Regions from separate parts of the Streptomyces sp. SudanB25_2051 genome, predicted to be linked through region 1. Evidence: riboswitches for the same ligand, from Rfam matches in the RefSeq annotation. Region 1 holds a riboswitch; the other holds the start of a gene.
The links. A riboswitch is a leader RNA that binds a small molecule or an ion and turns the genes downstream of it on or off. The one in region 1 is predicted to bind glycine.
Positions count from the first base shown of each region.

Region 2: another riboswitch for glycine. It lies ahead of gcvP (aminomethyl-transferring glycine dehydrogenase); the one in region 1 lies ahead of gcvT (glycine cleavage system aminomethyltransferase GcvT).

Region 1 covers NZ_OZ186787.1:4,684,418-4,691,984, reverse strand. The annotation lists gene ACSUPT_RS21190 (ABC transporter permease) at 1-761, opposite strand, end outside; gene ACSUPT_RS21185 (ABC transporter substrate-binding protein) at 852-2,522, opposite strand; gene ACSUPT_RS21180 (enhanced serine sensitivity protein SseB C-terminal domain-containing protein) at 2,730-3,509, opposite strand; gene ACSUPT_RS21175 (enhanced serine sensitivity protein SseB) at 3,562-4,362, opposite strand; gene ACSUPT_RS21170 (AAA family ATPase) at 4,499-5,152, opposite strand; glycine riboswitch at 5,301-5,396, shown strand; gene gcvT (glycine cleavage system aminomethyltransferase GcvT) at 5,557-6,672, shown strand; gene gcvH (glycine cleavage system protein GcvH) at 6,769-7,143, shown strand; gene glyA (serine hydroxymethyltransferase) at 7,178-7,567, shown strand, end outside.
Region 2 covers NZ_OZ186787.1:775,353-782,919, forward strand. The annotation lists gene ACSUPT_RS03405 (CPBP family intramembrane glutamic endopeptidase) at 1-212, opposite strand, end outside; gene ACSUPT_RS03410 (glutamate-cysteine ligase family protein) at 328-1,848, opposite strand; gene ACSUPT_RS03415 (hypothetical protein) at 2,333-2,926, shown strand; gene ACSUPT_RS03420 (DUF5999 family protein) at 3,242-3,448, shown strand; gene gcvP (aminomethyl-transferring glycine dehydrogenase) at 3,539-6,424, opposite strand; glycine riboswitch at 6,605-6,703, opposite strand; gene ACSUPT_RS03430 (PRC-barrel domain-containing protein) at 6,828-7,193, shown strand; gene ACSUPT_RS03435 (DNA polymerase IV) at 7,121-7,567, opposite strand, start outside.

The DNA of each region.
Region 1 (7,567 bases):
TTGCGCAGCACGTGGCGGACGCGGACGGTGTTCTTCTCCAGGCCCTTGGACTCGGCGGTGCGGACGTAGTCCTCACCGAGGACCTCCAGGACGCTCGCGCGGGTCATCCGGACGATGACGGCGAGCGGGATGGAGGCGAGGGTGATGGCCGGCAGCGTCAGGTGGTGCAGCGCGTCCAGGGTGGCGTCGAACTCGCCGGTGAGGATGCCGTCGAGGACGGCGAAGCCGGTCACGTCGGTGGCGTCGAGTCCGGTGGTGAGCCGGCCGTAGCTGGGGAAGATGCCCAGGTTGACGGCGAAGATGCCCTTCAGGATGAGGGCGAGGAAGAAGACCGGGACGCAGATGCCGACCAGCGAGCCGGAGACGGAGGCCACGTCGAGCCAGCCGCCGCGCCGCTTGGCGGCGAGGTAGCCGAGCGGGATGCCGACGACCACGGCGATGAGCATCGCCAGGAGGCTCAGCTCCACGGTGGCCGGGAAGCGCAGGGCGAACTCGTCCCACACGGGCTGGCCGGTCTTGGTGGAGGTCCCCAGGTCGAGCTGGAAGATGCGCTTGAGGAAGCGGCCGTACTGCACCCAGACCGGCTGGTCGAGGCCCAGCGCGCGGTTGATGCGCGCCACTTCGGTGGGAGTCGCCCGTTCGCCCAGGATCGCTGAGGCGGGTCCGCCGGGCAGTCGGTTCAGCCACAGGAAGAGGAGAACCGACAGGCCGAGCAGGGTGGGTATCAGCTGTAGCAGTCTTCGTACGACGAGTCGCAGCACCCCGCATGCCCCTTTCTTACGTGTACGTCAGAAGCGGGCCCGCCCGGCCACGCAGTGCTGTGGCCGGGCGGACCCCGCGTGCGGATGCGATTACTTGAAGGAGACCTCGGCGAAGTTCTCCTGCGTCAGCGGGGAGACCTTCGGCGGGTTGACGTTCTTGCCGAACGCGATGGCCGGCGGGGACGAGGAGATCGGGAGACCCGGCAGGTACTCCATGATCGCCTCATTGGCCTTCTTGTACGCGTCCACGCGCTTGGCGGGGTCGCCAATCTTCGAGCCGGCGTTCACCGCGTCGAAGACCTTCGGCTCCTTGAAGCCCCACTGCTTGTCGTACTTGGCGAACCAGGTGCCGATGAAGTTGTAGCCGTCGTTGAAGTCACCGGTCCAGCCGAGCATGTGCAGGGCGCAGGCCCCCGCCTCGGTGGCGTCCAGGTAGTCCGGGGCCCACTTCATGGGCTTCGGGGTGACGGTGATGCCGGCCTTCTCCAGGTCGGACTTCATCAGCTCGAACATGTCCTGCGGGGCCGGCATGTACGGCCGGGTGACCTCGGTCGGGTAGCAGAACTCGAGCTTCAGCTTCGACTCGCCCGCGGCGGCCAGCAGCTGCTTGGCCTTGTTGGTGTCGTGGGCGTACGTCTTGACCTTGTCCGACCAGCCGGCGACCGTGTCGGGCATGAACTGGGTCGCGACCTTGCCGCCCTCGGGCAGCTGGGTCTTGACGATGTTCTCGCGGTCGATGGCGTGCGCGATGGCCTGCCGGACCTCGGGCTTCTTCAGCGCCGGGTTCTTCTCCTGGGTCATGCCCACGTAGAAGAGGTTGAAGACGTCACGGGTGGGGACGTTGAAGCCCTCCTTCTCCAGCGTCTTCACATCCGCGGGGGAGACGAGGTCGTAGCCGTCGATGTCACCGGCCTGGAGGGCCTGGCGGCGGCCTTCCTCGGTGGCGATCGTGCGGAAGACCAGGTTCTTCACCTTGGCCTTGTCGCCCCAGTAGTCGTCGAAGCGCTCAAGGGTGATTTCCTTGTTGCCCTTGTTCCACTTTACGATCTTGTACGGGCCGGTGCCGGCGACCGTGCCGGCCTCCTGGCTGTACTTGGGGTACGTGATGGCGTCGCCCTTGGCGGACGCGGCCTGCTTCGCGTACTCCTTGATCGCCTTCGGCGAGTGGATCGCCAGCGCCTGGAGGGAGAAGCCGCCCGGCAGGTTGGCGGAGGGCTGGTGCACCTCGATGACGGCGGTGTGCTCGTCCTTGGCGGTGCACGACTTGTAGTTCGGCTTGGGGGCTTCCTTGTCCTCGTTCTTGGCGAAGCCGCCCATGATCTTCTGCCAGTAGTACGAGACCGCGCTCGACTGGTAGGTGCCCTTCCAGTTGAACCAGTGGTCGTAGTTGGCGCAGACGGCCGCGGCGTTGAACGCCTCGCCGTCGTGGAACTTCACCCCCTTGCGGAGGTTGAACGTCCACACCGTGCCGGCCGCGTTGCCGGTCCACGACTCGGCGAGGCCGCCGACGAGCTTGCTGCCGCCGGACTCGTGCTCCAGCAGGGCCTCGAAGGCCTGGCGGGTGACGCGGAACGTCTCGCCGTCGCTGGCGAGCGCCGGGTCGAGCGAGCCGGGGTCACCGGCGCCGGCGAACACGAACGTGTCCTTGTCGCCGCCCTTGCCGCCGTCCTTGCCGCGTTCGCTGGCGCAGCCCGTCGCGATCATTCCGACGGCGAGCGCCGCGGTGACCGCCCGGACCGCACGGGACTTGAATATTCGCATGGGCCACCCCTGGTTTGGCCTAGTGAATGAGGTCTTGACCGGCCGAACACTACCGACGGGTGGCATCCCGGAGAACAGTCCGGATAGCGGTGATACCTAGTCGAGACCCGGACAGTCGCCAAACCGGTCCCATCCCGGACAAGCTCCCTGCGCCCGTTAACACGCCCGTCATACGGGGGAGTTCGGGAGGCACCCGCTGACGGGGTATCAGCGCTGCTGGGGGTATCCGTACGCGGCGGTGCCGCGCTGCGGCGGGGCGAGGTGGGCCTCGCGGTCGTAGAAGGGGCGGGCGTTGGCGCGCAGCCACAGCGCGACCGGGTCGTACCCGTCGGACATGGCGACCGTCGAGACGGGCAGCCCGTCGGGGACGGCGGAGACGGACTCCCGCATCATGGCGCGGACGGTGTCGACGGCTGCCGGGCCCGTGTCGTACAGGTCGAGGCCGATGGCGAGGTAGGGCGAGCCGAGCGCGGGCTGCACCCAGGCGCGGCGCAGGGAGCGCACGGCCGGGGTGCGGTGGGCGTTCTGGGTGAGCAGGGCGTAGAACTGCGGCAGCTCGATGGCGGGCTCGGAGAGGCGCAGCGGTCCGGCGGGCATGCGGTCCAGGCCGGTGGCGATGCGGCGCAGGTCGGCCCAGGGGACGCCGACGCCGCCGCCGGGGGCGTGCGGGTTGAGCCAGATGCCCCAGCGGTCGGGGTAGAGGGCGCGGGCCACGTCGCGGACGGCGACGACCTCGTGGGCGCGGGTCCAGCCGGAGGCGGCGAGCTCCTGCGCGGAGGTGACGCACGGGGCGTAGCCGAGGCCCTCGACCTCCATGTTCCCGTACTGGGCGTCGGGGGCGCCGGGCCGGCCCTGCCAGAGCAGCATCCACACATGGCCCTCGGCGAGGGCGTGCAGCAGGGCCTCGTACGCGTCGTAGCGCCCGGGCGTGACCTGCCGCAGCATGTGCTCGACCTTTCCGGCCGCCTCGGTGCCTGACGCGCTCACCTGATCCCGCCCCTCGTTCGCCTGCTTGCCCCAAGCTTACGGGGGCGGCCGCTCAGGAGCTGTGCTCGCGGCGGTAGAAGGGGCGCACCCTTTCGAGCATCCAGTCGCCGACGGGGTCCTGGGCGATGTCCAGGAGGACCATGTTGACCGGCCACTGCACGGGGACGGCGCCCAGGGCGCGGCCGAGGGCGTCCATGGGGGCGGCGCGGTCGGCGTCGTTCCAGGAGGTCAGCTGGACGCCGACGAAGAGGGTGGGCGCCTCGCCCTCGATGCTGGCGAGGGCGCGGCGGGCGGTGAGCACCGTGCCGGTCGCCTCGAACTCGGCGGAGGCGGCGGAGAGGAAGTCGACGGGGTCGTCCTGCCAGTCGGGTTCGAACAGGCGGACGCGGGCGCCGGACGGGCCGGCGGCCGGGCCGGGCACGGGCCCGGCGAGGGGGTCGCGGCCGGCCCGGCACAGTTCGGCGACGGCGGGCGGCGGCAGGGGCGCGCCGACGGTGCCGCCCGGGTTGAGGGCGATGCCCAGCTGCGGCGGCAGCCCGCGGGCGAACTCGACGGCCGGGGCGACGGCGTACGCCATGTGCGCGCCGGCGCAGGCGCGGAACTGGCTCTCGGAGGTGAACACCGGGACGTACGGGAGGCCGTCGAACTCCAGCGTGGGCAGGTTCAGGCCGGGGGCGCCCGGTCCGGCGCTGTCGGCAAAGCCGCCCCTGGGCAGCGGCACCCAGACGTGGCTGCGGCCGAGTACCTCGACGATGCGGGCGCCGGCGGCGTGCTGTCCGAGGGAGGCGGAGAGGACCTCCTCGAGCTCGTTGGACGGCCATGCGGTGTCGACTACGGCGGCTGCGCTGTCCACGGTGCCCCTCTCTGGCGTTACGTGCCGCAGCACCCTAGCGCGCCGCGCCCCGCTCCCGCCCCCGGCTCCCGCCTCCGCCCGCGGGCCCCGGCGGGCCGGGCAGCCGGGCGGACGGGGGGGGCGGCCGCGCGGGCGGTCAGTGGAAGCGGATGCGGGTGAGGGTCGTGGCGGCCGGGCGGTCCAGGAGGACGGCCGAGCCCGAGCCGGCGGGGAGCACGCCCCGCTCGGCGTCGCGGACGAGGCGGCCGACCGCCCTGCGGTGGCGGGCGAAGGCGTACGCGGAGACGCCCCGGCCCCGCTCCCGCTGGCCGTCGCGCGCCGTGCCGGGGTCCACGTCGAGCAGCAGCAGATGGAGGGTGCCGCCCCGGCGGCGGGCCTCGCGGGCGAGCCAGCGGCGCACCCAGGACTGGGTGCCGCAGTCGTGGACGACGACGCCCCGGCCGGTGCGCAGCCGGGCGCGCAGCCCGGCGTAGTGGGCGGCGCGGACGAGGGGGCGGTAGACGGCGTACGGCAGGAGGCGGGGCATGCGGGCCTCCCAGCGCTCCCGGGTGTCCTGGGAGTCGACGGCCCGGTCGGGCGCGACGCGGCGGATCAGGGTGGACTTGCCGCTGCCGGGCAGTCCGGAGACGACGACCACGTCGGCCTCGGCGAAGGACAGCTCGCGCGGGACGCGCCCGTCCCGGTCGCGCAGATCGCGCAGGACCGGGGCGGCCGTCGTGCGGGCGGGCAGCGCCGGCGGCGCCGGAACCCCCGCGGTCGTGGCGTACGCGCCGGACCGCTGCAACGTCATGTGCCCTCCCGAGCTCGGCTCCCCCCAGCCTGCCCAAGAAGTGTAAAGAACCGGTAATAGGGCACAAGCGATTTCGCCCCGGCCGAGGGTTTGCCGATCGGGGCCCTCGTGCGATGATGTGCGCGCCGACAACCTCATACAGGCCGCTCGAATCCGTGCGGGAGAGTTCCGGGCCGTGTCGCCCGGGCGCCGAAGGAGCAAGTTCCTCCCTTGAATCTCTCAGGCCCCGCACCGCACGTGATGAGGCAGATCTGAAAAGCGAGCCGTTCCCCGCAGCGCCGGGGCGCCGCTCCACCCAAGGTGCAAGCCGCCCCCGCGAGGGGTCACGGCGAACCTCTCAGGTTCCGATGACAGATGGGGAGGACCGTCCTCGCCACCCATGCCCCGGACCTGGGAGCCCTTTCATGAGCACTTCCCCCCGCCGCACGGCCCTCGATGCGCTGCATCGTTCGCTGGGCGCGACCATGACCGACTTCGCCGGCTGGGACATGCCGCTGCGGTACGGCAGCGAGCGGGACGAGCACAACGCCGTCCGCACGCGGGCCGGCCTGTTCGACCTCTCCCACATGGGCGAGATCACCGTGACCGGCCCGCAGGCCGCCGAGCTCCTCGACTACGCCCTGGTCGGCAACATCGGCGGCGTCGGCACGGGCCGGGCCCGCTACACGATGATCTGCCGCGAGGACGGCGGCATCCTGGACGACCTGATCGTGTACCGGCTCCAGGAGCGCGAGTACATGGTCGTCGCCAACGCCTCCAACGCCCAGGTCGTGCTGGACGCGCTGACCGAGCGGGCGGCCGGCTTCGACGCCGAGGTCCGCGACGACCGCGACGCCTACGCGCTGATCGCCGTGCAGGGCCCCGAGTCGCCGGGCATCCTCAAGTCGCTCACCGACGCGGACCTGGACGGCCTGAAGTACTACGCCGGACTGCCCGGCACGGTCGCCGGCGTCCCGGCGCTGATCGCCCGTACGGGTTACACGGGCGAGGACGGCTTCGAGCTGTTCACCGCGCCCGAGCACGCCGAGACCCTGTGGAAGGCGCTGACCGAGGCGGGCGAGGGCGTCGGCCTGATCCCGTGCGGCCTGTCCTGCCGGGACACGCTGCGCCTGGAGGCGGGCATGCCGCTGTACGGGCACGAGCTGACGACCGACCTGACCCCGTTCGACGCGGGCCTCGGCCGGGTCGTGAAGTTCGAGAAGGCCGGCGACTTCGTGGGCCGCGCCGCGCTGGAGGCGGCCGCCGCGCGCGCCGAGTCCGCGCCGCCGCGCAAGCTGGTCGGCCTGGTCGCCGAGGGCCGCCGCGTCCCGCGCGCCGGGATGGCCGTCGTCGCGGGCGGCGAGGTGATCGGCGAGGTCACCTCGGGCGCCCCGTCCCCGACGCTGGGCAAGCCGATCGCCATGGCGTACGTGGACGCGGCGCACGCCGCCCCGGGCACGCCGGGCGTGGGCGTCGACATCCGCGGTACCCACGAGCCGTACGAGGTCGTGGCGCTGCCGTTCTACAAGCGTCAGAAGTGACACGCTCGCGAGCAGGCCGCTCGCGGCGCGCGACGTGATCCCGCACACCCCCTCCCCGTTCACCAGCACTCCCGCCCGTACAGGAGAATTCAGGTCATGAGCAACCCCCAGCAGCTGCGCTACAGCAAGGAGCACGAGTGGCTGTCGCCCGCCGAGGACGGCGTGTCGACGGTCGGCATCACCGAGCACGCGGCGAACGCCCTCGGCGACGTCGTGTACGTCCAGCTCCCGGAGGTCGGCTCCACGGTCACCGCGGGCGAGACCTGCGGTGAGCTGGAGTCCACCAAGTCGGTCAGCGACCTGTACTCGCCGGTCACCGGTGAGGTCGTCGAGGCGAACCAGGAGGTCGTGGACGACCCGGCCCTGGTGAACACCGCTCCGTTCGAGGGCGGCTGGCTGTTCAAGGTGCGCGTCACGGAGGAGCCGGCCGACCTGCTCTCCGCCGACGAGTACACCGAGTACGCCGGCTGACCGGCCCGACACCCACACCCCTAGGGACCGCGTGATGTCGCTTCTGAACACCCCTCTCCACGAGCTGGACCCGGACGTCGCCGCCGCCGTCGACGCCGAGCTCCGCCGCCAGCAGAACACCCTGGAGATGATCGCCTCGGAGAACTTCGCTCCGGTCGCGGTCATGGAGGCCCAGGGCTCCGTCCTCACCAACAAGTACGCCGAGGGCTACCCCGGCCGCCGGTACTACGGCGGCTGCGAGCACGTCGACGTGGTCGAGCAGATCGCCATCGATCGCATCAAGGCGCTGTTCGGCGCCGAGCACGCCAACGTGCAGCCGCACTCGGGCGCGCAGGCCAACGCCGCCGCGATGTTCGCCCTGCTCAAGCCGGGCGACACGATCATGGGTCTGAACCTCGCGCACGGCGGGCACCTGACCCACGGC
Region 2 (7,567 bases), 3.9 Mb from region 1:
TCCAGCCAGGGCCGCCCCGGCGCGAACGAGCCGTTGAGGGTGGCCGCCTGCTCCTTGAGCCCGCCCGGCCGGGTGAGCGAGCCGACGAAGCTGATCAGCGAGGAGACGGCGCTCGCGCCCAGCGACAGCGCGAGCACGATGAGGGTCTCGGACCGCAGTGTCCCCCGCGGCGCGCCCACCGCACCGGCCGCCGCTTCCGCATCTGTCCGCACACGCGCCTCCCGTCCTGGACCTGGCGCGCTCCAGCTTGCCCGACGGCCGTGCGGGACACGCGAACGGGGCCCCTCGAAGGACGCGGCGGCGGCCGCGCGGACGCCGGGAGCGCCGTCAGCGGCCGCGCTGCGGATACGGCCCCGGGGAGCGGACGGGCCAGGTGTGGACCGGCTCGCCGGTGAGGGCCAGCTCCCGGTAGCGGCGCGCGGTCGCGGCGAGCGCGGCCTCCCGGTCGAGGCCCGCCTCCTGGGCCCGGTGAAACGTTTCGACCTGCCACGTCGCACCGTTCACCCGGCGCCGGCAGCGCTCCTCGATGATGCCGAGGCAGCGGTCGCGGTCGGCCGGCTCGATGCCCCAGGCGTCCAGCCCGGACGCGGCCAGCGGCAGCAGTTCGTCCCGTACGAGCTTCACGGCGGGCACGGCCGTCACACCCCCGCGCCCGGCGCGCGGCCAGCGCAGTTCGGCGTCGATCCCGTACCGGCAGGCCGCGTCGAAGTTGTCGGACGCGTCCTGGAACGGCATCCGCTTCCACACGGGCCGCGGGTCGTCGGCGAGGGCGCGCACCAGCCCGTAGTAGAAGGCGGCATTGGCGATGACGTCCTCGACGGTGGGACCGGCCGGCAGGACGCGGTTCTCCACGCGCAGGTGCGGGACGCCGTCCATCACGCCGTACACGGGCCGGTTCCAGCGGTACACCGTGCCGTTGTGCAGGACCATCTCCTGCAGGGAGGGCACGCCGCCCTCGTCGAGGACGCGCAGGGGCTCCTCGTCTCCGCACAGCGGGAGCAGCGCGGGGAAGTAGCGGAAGTTCTCCTCGAACAGCTCGTACGCCGAGTCCACCCACCGCTCGCCGAACCAGGTGCGCGGCCGCACCCCCTGGGCCTGGAGCTCGGGCGGCCGGGTGTCGGTGGCCTGCTGGAACAGCGGCGGCCTGGTCTCGCGCCACAGCTCGCGGCCGAAGAGGAACGGGGAGTTGGCGCCGGTCGCGATCTGCACGGCGGCCACCGCCTGCGCCGCGTTCCACACGTCGGCGAAGCGCGCCGGGGTGACCTGGAGGTGGAGCTGTACGGAGGTGCAGGCGGCCTCGGGGGTGATGGACGCGGCCGTGCAGCCGAGCCGCTCCACCCCGTCGATCTCCAGCGTGAAGTCCTCGCCCCGGGCGGCGACGATCTGGTCGTTGAGGAGCATGTAGCGGTCGACGTCCGAGATGTTGACGAGGTCCACGTCGTGCCGGGTGAGCGTGGGGAGTATGCCGATCATCAGGATTCCGGCGCCCACCTCCTCCGCCTTGCGGTGGGCGTATCCGAGTCCGGTGCGCAGTTCCTCGGCGAGCTGTGAGAAAACATGCCCGGCGAGCGGATGCGGCGCGATGTTCACTTCCAGGTTGAACATGCCGAGTTCGGTCTGGAAATCCCGGCTCGCGATGCGCTCCAGCACCTGTGCGTTCATCATCCGCGGCAGCCCGTCGGCGCCCGCGAGATTCAGCTCGATCTCCAGCCCCATGAGATTGCGGGGCCGGTCGAACCGCTTCTCGGCGAGCAGCCGTTCCAGCGCCTCCAGACAGCTTCGGAGTTTTCTGCGGTACCTCTGCCGATCGGCCAGGTCGAACCTGACTGCCACGACCTTCTCCCCCATCGAAGCATCCCTCCTCGAGTGGGCGGCTCGCGGCGTCGCCGCTCGGTCAGCAACGATGATGCCCAGCCCCGCCGATCCGTAACGCCCCCGCGGAGAGGCCTTCGCCACTAGGCTGACCGGGACGGTCGCCCGGCACATTCCAAGGGCATGGCCCGGCTAGCAGATCACCCGGGACGGCGTGGTGGAAAAGGCCGGCCAGATCCGGCCGACCGCATCCGGGGCGATTGCCCAGGCAGCGAATTTCGGACACGAATAATTCAGCGGAAAATGCCGCGGATCCCCGGCGTGTTGCCGCCTTGACCGCTTCTCCGGAAACGGCTAGCGGAAACACAACGTGAACACCGGTCGTATAAACTCCGCCCACGAGGCTGAGAGCCCGGCGCCCGGCATGGCGCCCCGCGCCCCGCCGGCCCCGTCGCTGACAGCGCCGTCCGCACCCACGCACGCTCCACCCTCCTGTCTCTTGAGTGAGAGGCGACCCACCATGCCGCTCCACGTCTCCCAGGCACCCACGCCTGCCCTGCACAGCGTCCTCGCGGCCCTGGGCTCTCCCGCCCTCCGCGCGGCCGGAACCCCCGCCCTGCGGTCATTCCCGGGACCGCTGAGCGCCCAACTCCCGCTGCCCGTCCACGTCCTGGGCGCCATCGCGCCGGCGGAGGCACCCGCGAGCACCCCCGCGACCCGGCTCGCGGGATGGCGGTTCCTGATCCGCGGCGGGGAGGCGACCCTGGCGGCCGCCGACACCCTGCGCACGGCGGGCGGCTGGACCTTCTCGCACTTCTTCGAAGGCCCCTACCTCACCTCCACCGAACGGGCGCTGCGCCAGGCCGACGCGTCCGGCTCCCCGTGGCAGCCGCGCCTGCTGTCGGTGCCGGATCTGTACATGCTGACGCTGTGGCTGCACGGCGACCCGGACGCCGACCCCGCCGAGGGCGCCCCCGACCCGGCGGACGTGCTGATCCCGCTGGCCCCCGCGCCGCCCGGGATCGCCGCCCACCGCCCGCACCGCGTGGCGGACCTGCTGCCCAGGCTCGCCGTACGGCGCGTACCGCCGCCGCTGCTCGGCTCGACGGCCTGAGGACACCCGGTCCGGCGCACAACGGTGCCCCGCGGCCCCTCCGGGGGGCGCGGGGCACCGCCGCGCGCGCCTCCTGGCCCGTACGGGCTAGTCCACCGTGACCAGCGCGAACCACCCGAAGGGACAGGGGGGTTGTGCTGAACCATCCGCGCGGGTGATACGTCCTTCACCAACAGGAAGTGCTGCCGTGAAATCCCTGCGGAAACCCGCCCGTAGGGCAACACTGGAACGGACCGACTTGAAAGACGGGGGGCGGCCATGAACACCGCGTCGAGCCGCAGAGCAGAGTCCACATCGCAGCGAAAGAACCCCACCATGTGCCAGCACCAGCCACCCTGCCCGACCGCAGACTCCGCCGACCGGGAGGCCGCCCGTGTGGTGGCGCACCACCCGGAGCAGGGCTGGAGCCTTCTGTGCAACGGCGTCCTGCTGTTCGAGGACACGGGCGAACTGCTGCCGGACGGCCAGATCATCGCGCCGCACCGCCCGCTGACCACGTCGCATGTGGCGAGGGCCGCGTAGCGGGCGCACCGCGCGGAACGGCACCGGGGCCGGTACGGAGGCGTTGAACCTCCGTACCGGCCCCGGTGCTTACCGCGTCAGCGGCGCGGCTCAGGCGTCGTACTCGTCCAGCGGCGGGCAGGAGCAGACCAGGTTCCGGTCGCCGAACGCGCCGTCGATCCGGCGCACCGGCGGCCAGTACTTGTCCGCGGCCGAGACACCGGCCGGGAAGACCGCCTCGTCACGGCTGTAGGCGTGGTTCCACTCGCCGCCGAGCGCGGCCGCCGTGTGGGGGGCGTTGCGCAGCGGGTTGTCGTCGGCCGGCCAGGCGCCCGTGGCGACCTTCTCGATCTCGCCGCGGATCGCGATCATCGTGTCGCAGAACCGGTCGAGCTCGGTGAGGTCCTCGGACTCGGTGGGCTCGATCATCAGCGTGCCGGCGACCGGGAACGACATGGTCGGCGCGTGGAAGCCGTAGTCGATCAGGCGCTTGGCGATGTCGTCGACGCTGACGCCGGTCTCCTTCGACAGCGGGCGCAGGTCGATGATGCACTCGTGCGCGACGAGCCCGCCCGGACCGGTGTACAGGACCGGGTAGTGCGGCTCCAGGCGCTTGGCGATGTAGTTCGCCGCGAGGACGGCGACCTGCGTGGCCCGCTTGAGGCCCTCGCCGCCCATGAGACGGACGTACGCCCAGGAGATCGGCAGGATGCCGGCCGAGCCCCACGGCGCCGCCGAGATCGGCCCGACGCCGGTCTCGGGGCCCGCGGCCGGCTGGAGCGGGTGGTTCGGCAGGTACGGGGCGAGGTGCGAGCGCACCGCGACCGGGCCGACGCCGGGGCCGCCGCCGCCGTGCGGGATGCAGAACGTCTTGTGCAGGTTCAGGTGCGAGACGTCGCCGCCGAACTTGCCGGGCTTGGCCAGGCCGACGAGCGCGTTGAGGTTGGCGCCGTCGACGTACACCTGGCCGCCGGCCTCGTGGACCTGGGCGCAGATGTCGGCGACGTGCTCCTCGAAGACGCCGTGCGTCGACGGGTAGGTGATCATCAGTACGGCGAGCTCGTCGCGGTACTGCTCGATCTTGGCGCGCAGGTCCGCGACGTCGACCTCGCCGTCGTCGGCGGTCTTGACGACGACGACCTTCATCCCGGCCATGACGGCGGACGCGGCGTTCGTGCCGTGCGCCGAGGACGGGATGAGGCAAACGGTGCGCTGCGTGTCGCCGTTGGCGCGGTGGTAGGCGCGGACGGCGAGGAGGCCGGCGAGCTCGCCCTGGGAGCCGGCGTTGGGCTGCAGGGCAACCTTGTCGTAGCCGGTGACCTCGGCGAGGCGGTCCTCCAGCTCGTGGATGAGCGTGAGGTAGCCCTCGGCCTGCTCCGCCGGGGCGAAGGGGTGCATCTGGCCGAACTCGGGCCAGGTGACCGGCTCCATCTCGGTCGTCGCGTTCAGCTTCATCGTGCAGGAGCCGAGCGGGATCATGCCGCGGTCCAGCGCGTAGTCGCGGTCGGCGAGCTTGCGCAGGTAGCGCAGCATCGAGGTCTCGGAGCGGTGCGCGTGGAAGACCGGGTGGGTCAGGTACGCGTCGGTGCGCAGCAGCGCCTCGGGCAGCGCGTCGGCCGTCTCGGCGTCCAGCGCCTCGATGTCGCCGCTCACGCCGAAGGCGGTCCAGACGGCGGTCAGCTGGGCGCGGCCGGTGGTCTCGTCACAGGCGACGGAGACGTGGTCGGCGTCGACGAGGTGGATGTTGACGCCGTTGTCGCGGGCCGCGGCGACGACGTCGGCGGCCTTGCCGGGCACGCGCGCGGTGACCGTGTCGAAGAAGTCGCCGTGGACGACCTCGACGCCGCCGGCGCGCAGGCCGGCCGCGAGGATCGCCGCGTACCGGTGGGTGCGGCGGGCGATCTCCTTCAGGCCCTCGGGCCCGTGGTAGACGGCGTACATGCCGGCCATGACGGCCAGGAGCACCTGCGCGGTGCAGATGTTGCTGGTGGCCTTCTCGCGGCGGATGTGCTGCTCGCGGGTCTGGAGGGCCAGGCGGTACGCCTTGTTGCCGTCGGCGTCGACGGAGACGCCGACGAGGCGGCCGGGCAGGCTGCGGGCGAAGGTGTCGCGGACGGCCATGTAGCCGGCGTGCGGGCCGCCGAAGCCCATGGGGACGCCGAAGCGCTGGGTGGTGCCGACGGCGATGTCGGCGCCGAGCTCGCCGGGCGAGGTGAGCAGGGTCAGCGCGAGCAGGTCGGCGGCGACGGTGACGATGGCGCCCAGCTCGTGCGCGGCGTCGATCAGCGGCTTGATGTCGCGGACGGCACCGGACGCGCCCGGGTACTGGAGGAGGACGCCGAACACGCCGCGCTCGGCGACCTCGGCGGGGATGCCGTCGCTCAGGTCGGCGACGACGACCTCGACGCCGGTCGGCTCGGCGCGGGTCTCGATGACGGCGATCGTCTGCGGCAGGGCGTCGGCGTCGACCAGGAAGACACCGTTCTTGACCTTGCCGACGCGCCGGGCGAGGGACATGGCCTCGGCGGCGGCGGTGCCCTCGTCGAGGAGGGACGCGCCGGAGGTGGGCAGACCCGTCAGGTCGGCGACGACGGTCTGGAAGTTGAGCAGCGCCTCCAGACGGCCCTGCGAGATCTCCGGCTGGTACGGGGTGTACGCCGTGTACCAGGCCGGGTTCTCCATGACGTTGCGGAGGATGACCGGCGGCGTGAACGTGCCGTAGTAGCCCAGACCGATCATCGGGGCGAGGACCTGGTTGCGGCCGGCGAGCTCGCGCAGCTCGGCGAGGACCTCGGCCTCACTGCGGGCCTCGGGCAGGGCCAGCGCCTCGGCGCTCTTGATCACGTCCGGCACCGCGGCCGCCGTGAGCTCGTCGAGCGAGCCGTAGCCGACCTGCGCGAGCATCTTGGCGCGCGCCTCGGCGTCGGGTCCGATGTGGCGCTGCTCGAAGGGGGTGCCCCGCTCGAGCTGGGAGAGCGGAATGCGGTTGGCGGTCATGTACGGGGGCCTCCTGGTCGTAGCGACCTGCGAGGGGCACCTCGGCGCGGGTGCCCGGACGGCCTCCCCCTCTGTCATCTCAACCTGAGAGTTTCGCCGCGCATCCGGAAGGGATGGCACGGCTTTCACCGTCGGTGAGGGCGGGTGCCGTCCGACGCCCGCCCTGCTTTCCAGAGTGACCTCGTCCGTGCGGTACAGGGGCCTGAGAGATTCCGGGGAGGATTTGCTCCTTCGGCGCCTCCGGACGACTTCTCCGGAGGACTCTCCCGCACGGGGTCAGCAGCCAATGCCAGCCTACCAGCGAGGTTCCGGTCGGTTCCCTCGAGTGGCCGACGTCACCGATGTGCCCTTTCGTAGTGGTTGACGACCAGTTGTGGACCAGTGGCGACCGGCTGGAGGAACTGTGCAGACCGACATCGACCCGCGCGGCCTGATCGGGCGCAAGGCGTTCGACCGCGACGGCCACAGGATCGGCACGGTGGACGAGGTGTACCTGGACGACGCGACGGGCGTCCCCGAATGGGCGGCGGTGCGGACGGGCCTGTTCGGACGGGACGCGTTCGTCCCGCTGGAGCCGAGCCGGGTCGCCGCGGACGGCCTGCACGTCCCGTACCCCAAGGCGCTCATCAAGGACGCCCCGCACCTCGGCGTGGGCCGCCACCTCTCGCCCGAGCAGGAACTGCGGCTCTACCGGCACTACGGCCTGGCCCCGGGCTCCGCGCCCTCGCCGGACAGGGGCCCGCAGGCCATGGCCGACGGAGAGGGCTGACCGGCCCCGGGCACCAGCGGCAGCGGATCGGACGGCTCCAGGTCGGGGTCGTCCGTCCGGAACGTCCGCACCCGGCCGGGCACTGCCGACCAGGGCTCCTCGAACCGTACGGTGACCCGCCCGAGCCCGCTGCCCTGCACCCACCCGGCCCCGTACACGGCGTGCCGCACATCGGCCCCCGCCGCCCATCGCCGCTCCCCCGGCGCACCCTCCCCGCCCGGCTCGGGGGCCCCGCCCCCGGCCCCCGCCGGCGGCCCCTGCGCCCCGACGGCCCCGACCGCGCCGGCCGACGCGGGCGCGGACGTCGGGGAGTCCGCGGCGTGGGAGCCCTCTCCCGGCTCGGCCGCGCCGCCCGCCGACGCCTGGGCGAACAG